Regions from separate parts of the Variovorax sp. 01T432 genome, predicted to be linked through region 1. Evidence: predicted binding sites of a transcription regulator. Region 1 holds the regulator's gene; the other holds the start of a gene.

Region 1 (4,487 bases):
ACCGCAGCCAACAGGGGCGCGCCGAGGCACATCACGATCGCACCTGCCGTGATCAACTGCCCGGCAGTGGCGGCGCTGACTTGCAGAGAGGCACTGAGTTCATTCAGCGTGCCGGGCACGACCATCACGCCCGTTCCGATCACGAAATTGCCCGCCAACAAGGCCCACAGCGCCGCGGGCAGAGGAGTCCGTGTCAACGACGGACCTGCAGCGCGCCAGGGTTGACGATGTTGGTCGGACTGCCCTTGATGAAGCTGACCACATTGTCGAAGGCCTGGCCGAAATACATCTCGTAGCTGTCTTGCTCGACATAGCCGATGTGCGGTGTGCAGATGCAGTTCTCCAGCCGCAACAGTGCATGGCCCTGCAGCGGTGGCTCGCTCTCGAATACATCGATGGCAGCCAGTCCGGGGCGACCGCGGTTGAGCGCTGCGAGCAGAGCGTCCTGTTCGACAAGTTCGGCACGCGATGTATTGACGAAGAGCGAGGTGGGCTTCATGCGGGAGAGATCCTCGAGCGTGACCAGGCCACGAGTCTCCTCCGTCAGCCGCAGGTGGACAGACAGCACGTCCGCCGCCATGAAGAAGGCTTCCCGGTTCGGCGCCACCTGAAGGCCGTCGGACCTAGCCTTGGCGCAGCTCTCCTCGCGGCCCCAGATCACGACTTGCATGCCGAAGGCCTGCCCGTAGCGTGCGACGAGTTGACCGATACGGCCATAGCCCCAGATGCAGAGCGTCTTGCCCTTGAGCACCGAGCCGAGACCGAAGTTGGGGGGCATGGAAGCGGATTTGAGGCCCGATTGCTGCCATGCCCCGTGCTTGAGATTGCTGATGTACTGCGGCAAGCGGCGCATGGCGGCCATGATCAGGGCCCAGGTCAGTTCCGCGGGCGCCAACGGCGAGCCTGTGCCTTCCGCCACCGCCACGCCATGCTCAGTGCAAGCAAGAACATCGACGTGACCACCGACCCGGCCCGTCTGAGAAATGAGCTTGAGCTTCGGGAGCTTCTCGATCAGCTGCCGGGAGATCTGGGTACGTTCACGGATCAGCACGATCACGTCAGCGTCCTTGAGGCGCACCGACAGTTGCCCGATGCCCTTGACCGTGTTGGTGTAGACCTTCGCCGCATACGCGTCGAGCTTGGATGCGCAGCGCAATTTGCGCACCGCATCCTGATAGTCGTCGAGGATCACAATGTTCATGGCGTGCCATTGTGCCTCGCACGATCGACATGCTGTGTCGGCGCAGCGCTGAAGTGCAGCGCAGGGGCCTGGCCAGCTTCAGTGCAGCGGGGTAGAACGAGGTGCTGCGTTCGCGGCTTCCAACGCGACGAGCCTGTCAAGTTCGGCGCAGACATCCGCCATCCGACCCGAAATCACCACGCGGCCGGCCCTTTGACCAGGGTGCTGCGCATCGACGGTGCGCACCACCCGCAAGGGTCTGGAGATTCGCTGCATCTTGCCTTCGGTGGCCACGCTCGGCCGAGCCGCGCAGCTTGGGCGGACACCGACGTAGCGAAGGCCCGCCGAGTCTTCCCGGCGTGAACGGCGCGCCGGAATCAATCGGCTGGCCAGGGCGTGCAGTGGCATGAACAAGTCAGCGATGCTGAGTAGGGCGATTCCCATGTGAACTCCAGAAAGGTCAGAGGTTGAACACAGGCAGGATTGCTCTCATCGGCCTCGACAGGGTGATGGCCCTCGGCCATACGCCCGCCACCTGTCGCGGCCGGGTTATTCAGTTGCTCACATCAGCATCGTGTTGCGAATCAAGCCGACGGCGAGGCCTTCGATTTCGAAGGGTTCGCCAGGCTGGACCACGATGGTGGGATAGTCCGGGTTCTCGGCATGCAGTTCGATGACTTGCTTGTTGCGCTTCAACCGCTTCACCGTGACCTCGTCGCCCAGGCGCGCGACAACGATCTGGCCGTTGCGAGCTTCCTTGGTGGCCTGAACTGCAAGCAGGTCGCCGTCCATGATGCCGGCGTCCCGCATGGACATGCCGCGCACCTTGAGAAGGTAGTCTGGTTGCCGCTGGAACAAGGTGTTCTCGACGTAGTAGGTCTGGTCGACATGCTCCTGGGCAAGGATGGGGGAGCCTGCCGCCACGCGTCCGATGAGCGGCAGCGCAAGCTGGGCCATGCCGGGCAGTGAAAGGGAGAACTGGTTGTTGCGCGATTCGTTGATGGAGCGCAGCGCGTCGCCCTTGAGTCGGATGCCGCGCGAGGTGCCGCTGACGAGTTCGATGACGCCCTTGCGAGCCAGGGCCTGCAGGTGCTCTTCGGCCGCATTGGCGGACTTGAAGCCCAGTTCGGAAGCGATCTCAGCACGGGTGGGCGGAGCGCCTGTGCGTGCGATTGCGCTTTGGATCAGATCCAGAATCTGCTGCTGGCGGGCGGTAAGCTTGACGGAGAACTGCATGAATGGCTCCTGGCGGATACTGGTTGGATAACCAGTAGCTGTATTTTTAACCAGTTTTCGAAAGTTGGCAAGCGATGGCCGAAACCAATTCAGATGGCAAGCGCCGCGTGGTCGTCCTCGGCACGGGCGGGACCATCGCCGGCCGGGCAAGAAGCGCAGGCGACAACATCGGCTATACGGCGGGTGAGGTAGGCGTGGCGGACCTGCTCGGATCCATTGATGCGCGCGAAGGCATCACCTTGTTCGCCGAACAGGTGGCCCAGGTCGACAGCAAGGACATGAGCTTCGGCATCTGGCGCGAACTGGCAATGCGCTGTGCGCACTGGCTTGCGGAGCCCGCAGTGGCGGGCATCGTCATCACGCACGGCACCGACACGCTCGAGGAGACGGCCTTCTTCCTGCAGTCTGTGCTCGCGCCCTCCAAGCCCGTGGTCCTGACCTGCGCGATGCGCCCCTCGACGGCGCTCGCCCCCGACGGGCCACAGAACCTGCGTGACGCGATCGTGGTGGCCGCCATGCCGGACGGTGGCGGCGTGGTCGCCGTTTGCGCGGGCACGGTGCACAGCGCATTCGACGTCCGGAAGGTCCATACCTACCGGCTTGATGCGTTCGATTCGGGAGATTCGGGACCGGTGGGGTACGTCGAGGAAGGGACGGTGCGCCGGCTCAGGAACTGGCCGGGTGGGCCATCCGCGGCGGCGCGCGAGTTGTTCGACCGGATGAAAGGCGCGGCGGTCCAGTGGCCCCGCGTGGAGATCCTGATGAGCCATGCGGAAGCGCGTGGCGACATCGTCGATGCTCTGGTGCGCGAGCGCAAGGCTGGCGCGGTCGACCCCGTGCAGGGTCTTGTGCTGGCGGCCACCGGGAACGGCACGCTGCATCACGCACTGGAGGCCGCGGCCCTTCGTGCGCAGGCTGAAGGCGTCGCCATCTTGCGAGCCACTCGATGTGCGGAGGGCCGCATCCTGGCCCGACCAGGCGACGGCTTGCGCGATGCCGGCTCGTTGACGCCTGTGAAGGCGCGCATTTCACTGATGCTGGATCTCCTGCCCGGCGCGGCGCCCAACTGAGCCTCTGTCGAGCGCATCGCCGCGCCTGTCCGGCCCGGCGGTTTGGAGGTTCAGCTGCTCAAGGCCGCGAGCGCGCGCTGTGTGATGTCCTCGACGGTTCCGACGCCGCTGATGGCGCGGTATTTCGGTGCCGCGGCGGGTTCGGCCTTGGCCCAGTCGGCGTAGTAGTCGACCAACGGACGTGTCTGCTGGCTATAGACCTCCAACCGCTTGCGGACGGTTTCTTCCTTGTCGTCCTCGCGCTGGATCAGGTCCTCGCCCGTCAGGTCATCCTTGCCTTCGGTCTTGGGCGGATTGAACTTGACGTGATAGATGCGGCCGGATGCGGGATGCGAACGGCGTCCGCTCATGCGGTCGATGATGTCCGCAAAGGGGACATCGATCTCAAGCACATAGTCGAGCTTCACGCCCGCCGTACGCATGGCCTCGGCCTGTGGAATGGTGCGTGGGAAGCCATCGAAGAGAAAGCCCTGAGCGCAATCCGCCAGCGCGATGCGCTCCTTCACGAGATTGATGATCAGGTCGTCGCTCACCAGCGCGCCCGACGCCATGACGGCCTGCGCCTGGAGGCCCAGAGGCGTGCCGGCCTTGACGGCGGCGCGCAGCATGTCACCGGTCGAGATTTGAGGAATGCCGTACTTGCGGCAAATGAAGGCCGCCTGCGTTCCCTTGCCTGCCCCGGGGGCGCCCAACAATATCAGTCTCATGGTGTCCTCGGACGTTTCTTTGATTTCTGTCGCGTCTTGCTCGCCACGGAGGCTCACAGGGCGGAGTTGCATCGAGGATAGCACGCGGCCCTCGAAAGAATTACGCCCGTGCTGGGGCGCGGGCTACGGGGCTGCGAAGAGCGCGCGGACACGCGCCAGGTCTTCCGGTGTGTCCACGCCCGGCCCCGGTGCATGCGCGCTGACGTGGACGGCGATGCGGTGTCCATGCCATAGCGCGCGAAGTTGCTCCAGGGCTTCAGTGCTCTCGACGGGTGCCGCAGGCATGTCTGGAAA
Region 2 (4,487 bases), on a different contig from region 1:
TAGTTGATCGCGTTGTCGACCAGGTTGCGCACCAGTTCCTTCAGGAGCGTCGGGTTGCCTTCGAGCAGGACGCCCGGCGCGCCGGCTTCGGCGCCCTCGTAGCCCAGGTCGATGCGCTTGTCGATGGCGCGCGGCACGGCTTCGCGCACCACTTCGATCGTGAGTCGCGCAAGGTCGCAGGGCTGCCGCCCGATGTTGGCGCCGCTGCTTTCGGCGCGCGCCAGCGACAGCAGCTGGTTCACGGTGTGCGTGGCGCGCACGCTCGCGCGGCCGATCTGCTTGAGCGACTGCTTGAGTTCATCGGCGTTGGCGCCCTCGCGCTGCGCGAGATCGGCCTGCATGCGCAGGCCGGCGAGCGGTGTCTTGAGCTGGTGCGCCGCATCGGCGAGGAAGCGCTTCTGGGTGCCGATCGAGTCGTTGAGCTTGCTCAGCAGGTCGTTGACCGACAGCACCAGCGGCACCACCTCGAGCGGCACGGAGGATTCATCGAGCGGGCTCAGGTCTCCGGGCCGGCGTTCGCGGATGCGCGCTTCCACCACCGACAAGGGCTTGATGCCGCGCACCAGCGCAAGCCAGATGAGGAGCACGGCCAGCGGAAGGATCGCGAACTGGGGCAGCAGCACGCCCTTGATGATTTCAGTCGCGAGCACGGATTGCTTGTCGCGCGTCTCTGCCACTTGGAGCAGCGCGGGTGGCGCTTCGGGCGTGGCGCCATCGAGCCAGAGGGCGGCGATGCGAACGGGCTTGCCGTGGACCATGCCGTTGCGCAGGTAGACCACGCCGGGTACCGGCACATCGTCGGTGCCGGGATAGGGCAACTCCCGTTCACCGTCGGCCAGTGCGCCTTGACTATCGAGCAGCTGATAGAACATCTGGTCTGAACCATCGGTGCGCAGGACTTCACGCGCTACTGGCGCCAGTTCCAGGCGGCCAGGGCCCCCCTTCAAGTCCACCGACTTCGCCAGTGTCTGGATGTTGTATTCGAGTGCGCGATCGTAGGGGGCGTTGGCAATGCCTTGCGCCACCAGCCAGGTCACGCCGATGCTGACCGGCACCAGCAGCAGGAGCGGCGTGAGCATCCAATCCAGGATCTCGCCGAAGAGTGAACGCTGTGCGCGCTGAAAGAGCTTCAAGTGAGGGTGCCCCCTGGTTTGCCTTGGGGCGGCCCGGCGGCGGCCGCGAAGGCGCGCATCCGCGACGGCAACATTCAGGCCTGGATCTTCTCGAGGCAGTAACCCAACCCGCGCACGGTGGCGATGCGCACCGGGCCCTTCTCGATCTTCTTGCGCAGGCGGTGGATGTAGACCTCGATCGCGTTCAGGCTCACTTCCTCGCCCCATTCGCACAGCCGCTCGACCAACTGGTCCTTGCTCACCAGGCGCCCGGCGCGCTGCAACAGCACTTCGAGCAAGCCCAACTCGCGCGCCGACAGCTCGATCATCTTGCCGTCGATGGTGGCGACCCGCCCGGCCTGGTCATAGACCAGGGGGCCGTGCTTGATCGCATTGCTGGTTCCGCCCATGCCGCGCCGCGTGAGCGCGCGCACGCGCGCCTCGAGTTCCTGCAGCGAGAAGGGCTTGGCCATGTAGTCGTCGGCGCCGTAGTCCAGGCCCTTGACGCGTTCCTCGACGCTGTCCGCCGCGGTCAGCACCAGTACCGGCAGTTGCGAGCCGCGCGCGCGCAGCCGCTTCAGGATTTCGAGGCCATGCATCTTCGGCAGGCCGAGGTCCAGGATGAGCAGGTCGAATTCGCTGTTGGTCATCAGCGCGGCATCGGCCTGGGAACCCGTCGCCACGTGGTCCACCGCCGCGCCGGAAGTGCGCAGACTGCGCAGCAGGGCATCGGCGAGCACCTGGTCATCTTCCGCAATCAGTATCCGCATGCCGAGCCTCCGAACATTGTGTTCCCTCTCTTCTTCGGCCGGATTCTAGGCCGCTGCATACGCTTCGAGTCCGATCGTTACCACGGTGGCGATCTCGTCGCCGACGCTGGCGCGAAACTCTTTTTCCGCCTGGGTCACGGCCTTCTGAAAGGCCCCGAGCCAGGCCAGTCCGTCGGCGGTGAAGAGCACGCGCCGCGCGCGCGCATCGAGCGGATCGGGGCCGCGCGTGACCAGCCCCCAGGCCTCGCACTGGTCGACCAGCTTGCCCATGGCTTGCTTGGTCATGCCGGCGCGCTCGGCCAGTTCCGTGAGCCGGGAACCCTCGCGTGCGAGATGGCGCGTGATGTGCACGTGCGCGGCGCTGACCTGCGCGCGCGCCGCGAGGTTGGAAAGCGCGAGCGGCACGTCGGCGTCATGGGCCATTAAGGCCAGCACCCGCTCGTCGAAGCGGCGCATGGCGTGGCCCAGCAGGCGACCCAGGTGCGTCTGGCGCCAGGCATCGTGGTCGATGTGGAAGTCGGAGGCTGTCATGGCGCTTCGATAGTAAGGCAAGCTGACCAAAAAATGGGTTTACTCCGACCCATCAGCCCCTACACTACTGTTCAAGCATCCAGCCTGTAATTAAAAGCAGCGGGATGAATCGAATCCAACCCGTTGATATTCAAGGAGATTTCCACATGGACGCAGTCGTCAAGGGCACCAGCATCGCAGGCGCTAACACCGAAAAGGCCAAGGCTCTGCAAGCCGCCCTGGCCCAGATCGAAAAGCAGTTCGGCAAGGGCACGATCATGCGGCTGGGCGAAGGCGAGGCGCTGGAGGACATCCAGGTGGTCTCCACCGGTTCGCTGGGCCTGGACATCGCGCTCGGCGTCGGCGGCCTGCCGCGCGGCCGCGTGATCGAAATCTACGGCCCCGAATCCTCGGGCAAGACCACGCTCACGCTGCAAGTCATCGCCGAGATGCAGCGCCAGGCCGGCACCTGCGCCTTCGTCGATGCCGAGCATGCGCTCGACGTGCAATACGCGCAGAAGCTCGGCGTGAACCTGTCCGACCTGCTCATCAGCCAGCCGGACACCGGCGAGCAGGCACTCGAGATCGTCGATTCGCTGGTGCGTTCCGGCGCGGTCGACCTGATCGTCATCGACTCGGTCGCCGCGCTCACGCCCAAGGCCGAAATCGAAGGCGAAATGGGCGACTCGCTCCCCGGGCTGCAGGCGCGCCTGATGAGCCAGGCGCTGCGCAAGCTGACCGCCACCATCAAGAAGACCAACTGCATGGTCATCTTCATCAACCAGATCCGCATGAAGATTGGCGTGATGTTCGGCTCGCCCGAAACCACCACCGGCGGCAATGCGCTGAAGTTCTACGCCTCGGTGCGCCTGGACATCCGCCGCATCGGCACCATCAAGAAGGGCGACGAGGCGATCGGCAACGAGACCAAGGTCAAGGTGGTCAAGAACAAGGTCTCGCCACCCTTCAAGACGGCCGAGTTCGACATCCTGTTCGGCGAGGGCATCAGCCGCGAGGGCGAGATCATCGACATGGGCGTGACCGCCAAGATCGTCGACAAGTCGGGCGCCTGGTACGCCTACAACGGCGAGAAGATCGGGCAGGGCCGCGACAACGCGCGCGAGTTCCTGCGCGAGAACCCGACGCTCTCGCGCGAGATCGAGAACAAGGTGCGCGAATCGCTGGGCATTCCGCTGCTCGCGGAAGCTGCCGACGTCACGCCCGAGAAATAAGCAAGAGCAGGGGAAGTGGCTTTTGCAGGGCCATCGCTCAAGGGCCGCGCACTGCGCCTCTTGAGCCAGCGCGAGCATTCGCGTGTCGAACTCGAGCGCAAGCTCGCGAAATACGAAGAGGAAGCCGGCACGCTGGCCCGCGCGCTGGACGAGCTGGCCGCCAAGGATTTCATCAGCGAGGCGAGGGTGGTGCAGTCGGTGTTGCACCAGCGCGCCTCACGACATGGCGCGGCGCGCGTGCGGCAGGAACTGCTGCACAAGGGGATTGCACCCGACGCTGTCGCCGAGGCGGTCGCGGGCCTGCAGGAGAGCGAGTTCGACCGCGCACGCGAGGTCTGGAAGCGGCGCTTCGGCGAAGTGCCGCGGGACGCCGCGGAACGCGCGAAGCAAACGCGCTTCCTGCTGGCACGAGGGTTCGCTGGCGCGGTCGTTGCCAGGGTGCTTCGGTACGACCCTGACGAATGAACAGGCGGCCTGAGGCCCGATCGGCTCAGAGCCGGAGCATCAGCTTGAGGTTCTGCACCGCGGCGCCGCTGGCGCCCTTGCCCAGGTTGTCGAGGCGGGCGATGACGACCGCATGGCGGTGGTCTTCGTTGGGAAACACGCGGATCTCGAGTTCGTTGGTGTCGTTCAGGCCGAGCGCGTCGATTTTGCCGTCCGCACTGGGGGGCAGCACCTTCACGAACTTCTCCGGCGTGTTGCTCTTCGCGTAGTGGGCCGCCAGCGCTTCATGCAGGTCGCTGGCCCGGGGCCGCCCGGGCAGGTCGTCCAGGTGCAACGGCAGATTGACCAGCATGCCCTGCTTGAAGTTGCCGACCGAGGGAATGAACACGGGCCGGCGGGTGAGGCCCGTGTATTTCATG

What was found. The regulator LexA, encoded in region 1, represses DNA repair genes until DNA is damaged. The targets are predictions, from matches to a motif close to ACTGTATNNNNATACAGT.
Region 2: a site for LexA is predicted at 2,480-2,497, ahead of recA (recombinase RecA). Genes of this name have one in related genera too.

The regions. Positions count from the first base shown of each region.
Region 1 covers NZ_JBFTPS010000009.1:45,143-49,629, reverse strand. Annotated here, with positions in the region: gene AC1DNF_RS09705 (MFS transporter) at 1-197, opposite strand, end outside; gene AC1DNF_RS09700 (D-2-hydroxyacid dehydrogenase family protein) at 194-1,201, opposite strand; gene AC1DNF_RS09695 (hypothetical protein) at 1,280-1,624, opposite strand; gene lexA (transcriptional repressor LexA) at 1,742-2,416, opposite strand; gene AC1DNF_RS09685 (asparaginase) at 2,491-3,486, shown strand; gene adk (adenylate kinase) at 3,537-4,193, opposite strand; gene kdsB (3-deoxy-manno-octulosonate cytidylyltransferase) at 4,317-4,487, opposite strand, start outside.
Region 2 covers NZ_JBFTPS010000030.1:73,055-77,541, forward strand. Annotated here, with positions in the region: gene AC1DNF_RS21825 (sensor histidine kinase N-terminal domain-containing protein) at 1-1,133, opposite strand, end outside; gene AC1DNF_RS21830 (response regulator) at 1,208-1,882, opposite strand; gene AC1DNF_RS21835 (MarR family winged helix-turn-helix transcriptional regulator) at 1,928-2,413, opposite strand; gene recA (recombinase RecA) at 2,560-3,624, shown strand; gene recX (recombination regulator RecX) at 3,640-4,089, shown strand; gene argC (N-acetyl-gamma-glutamyl-phosphate reductase) at 4,115-4,487, opposite strand, start outside.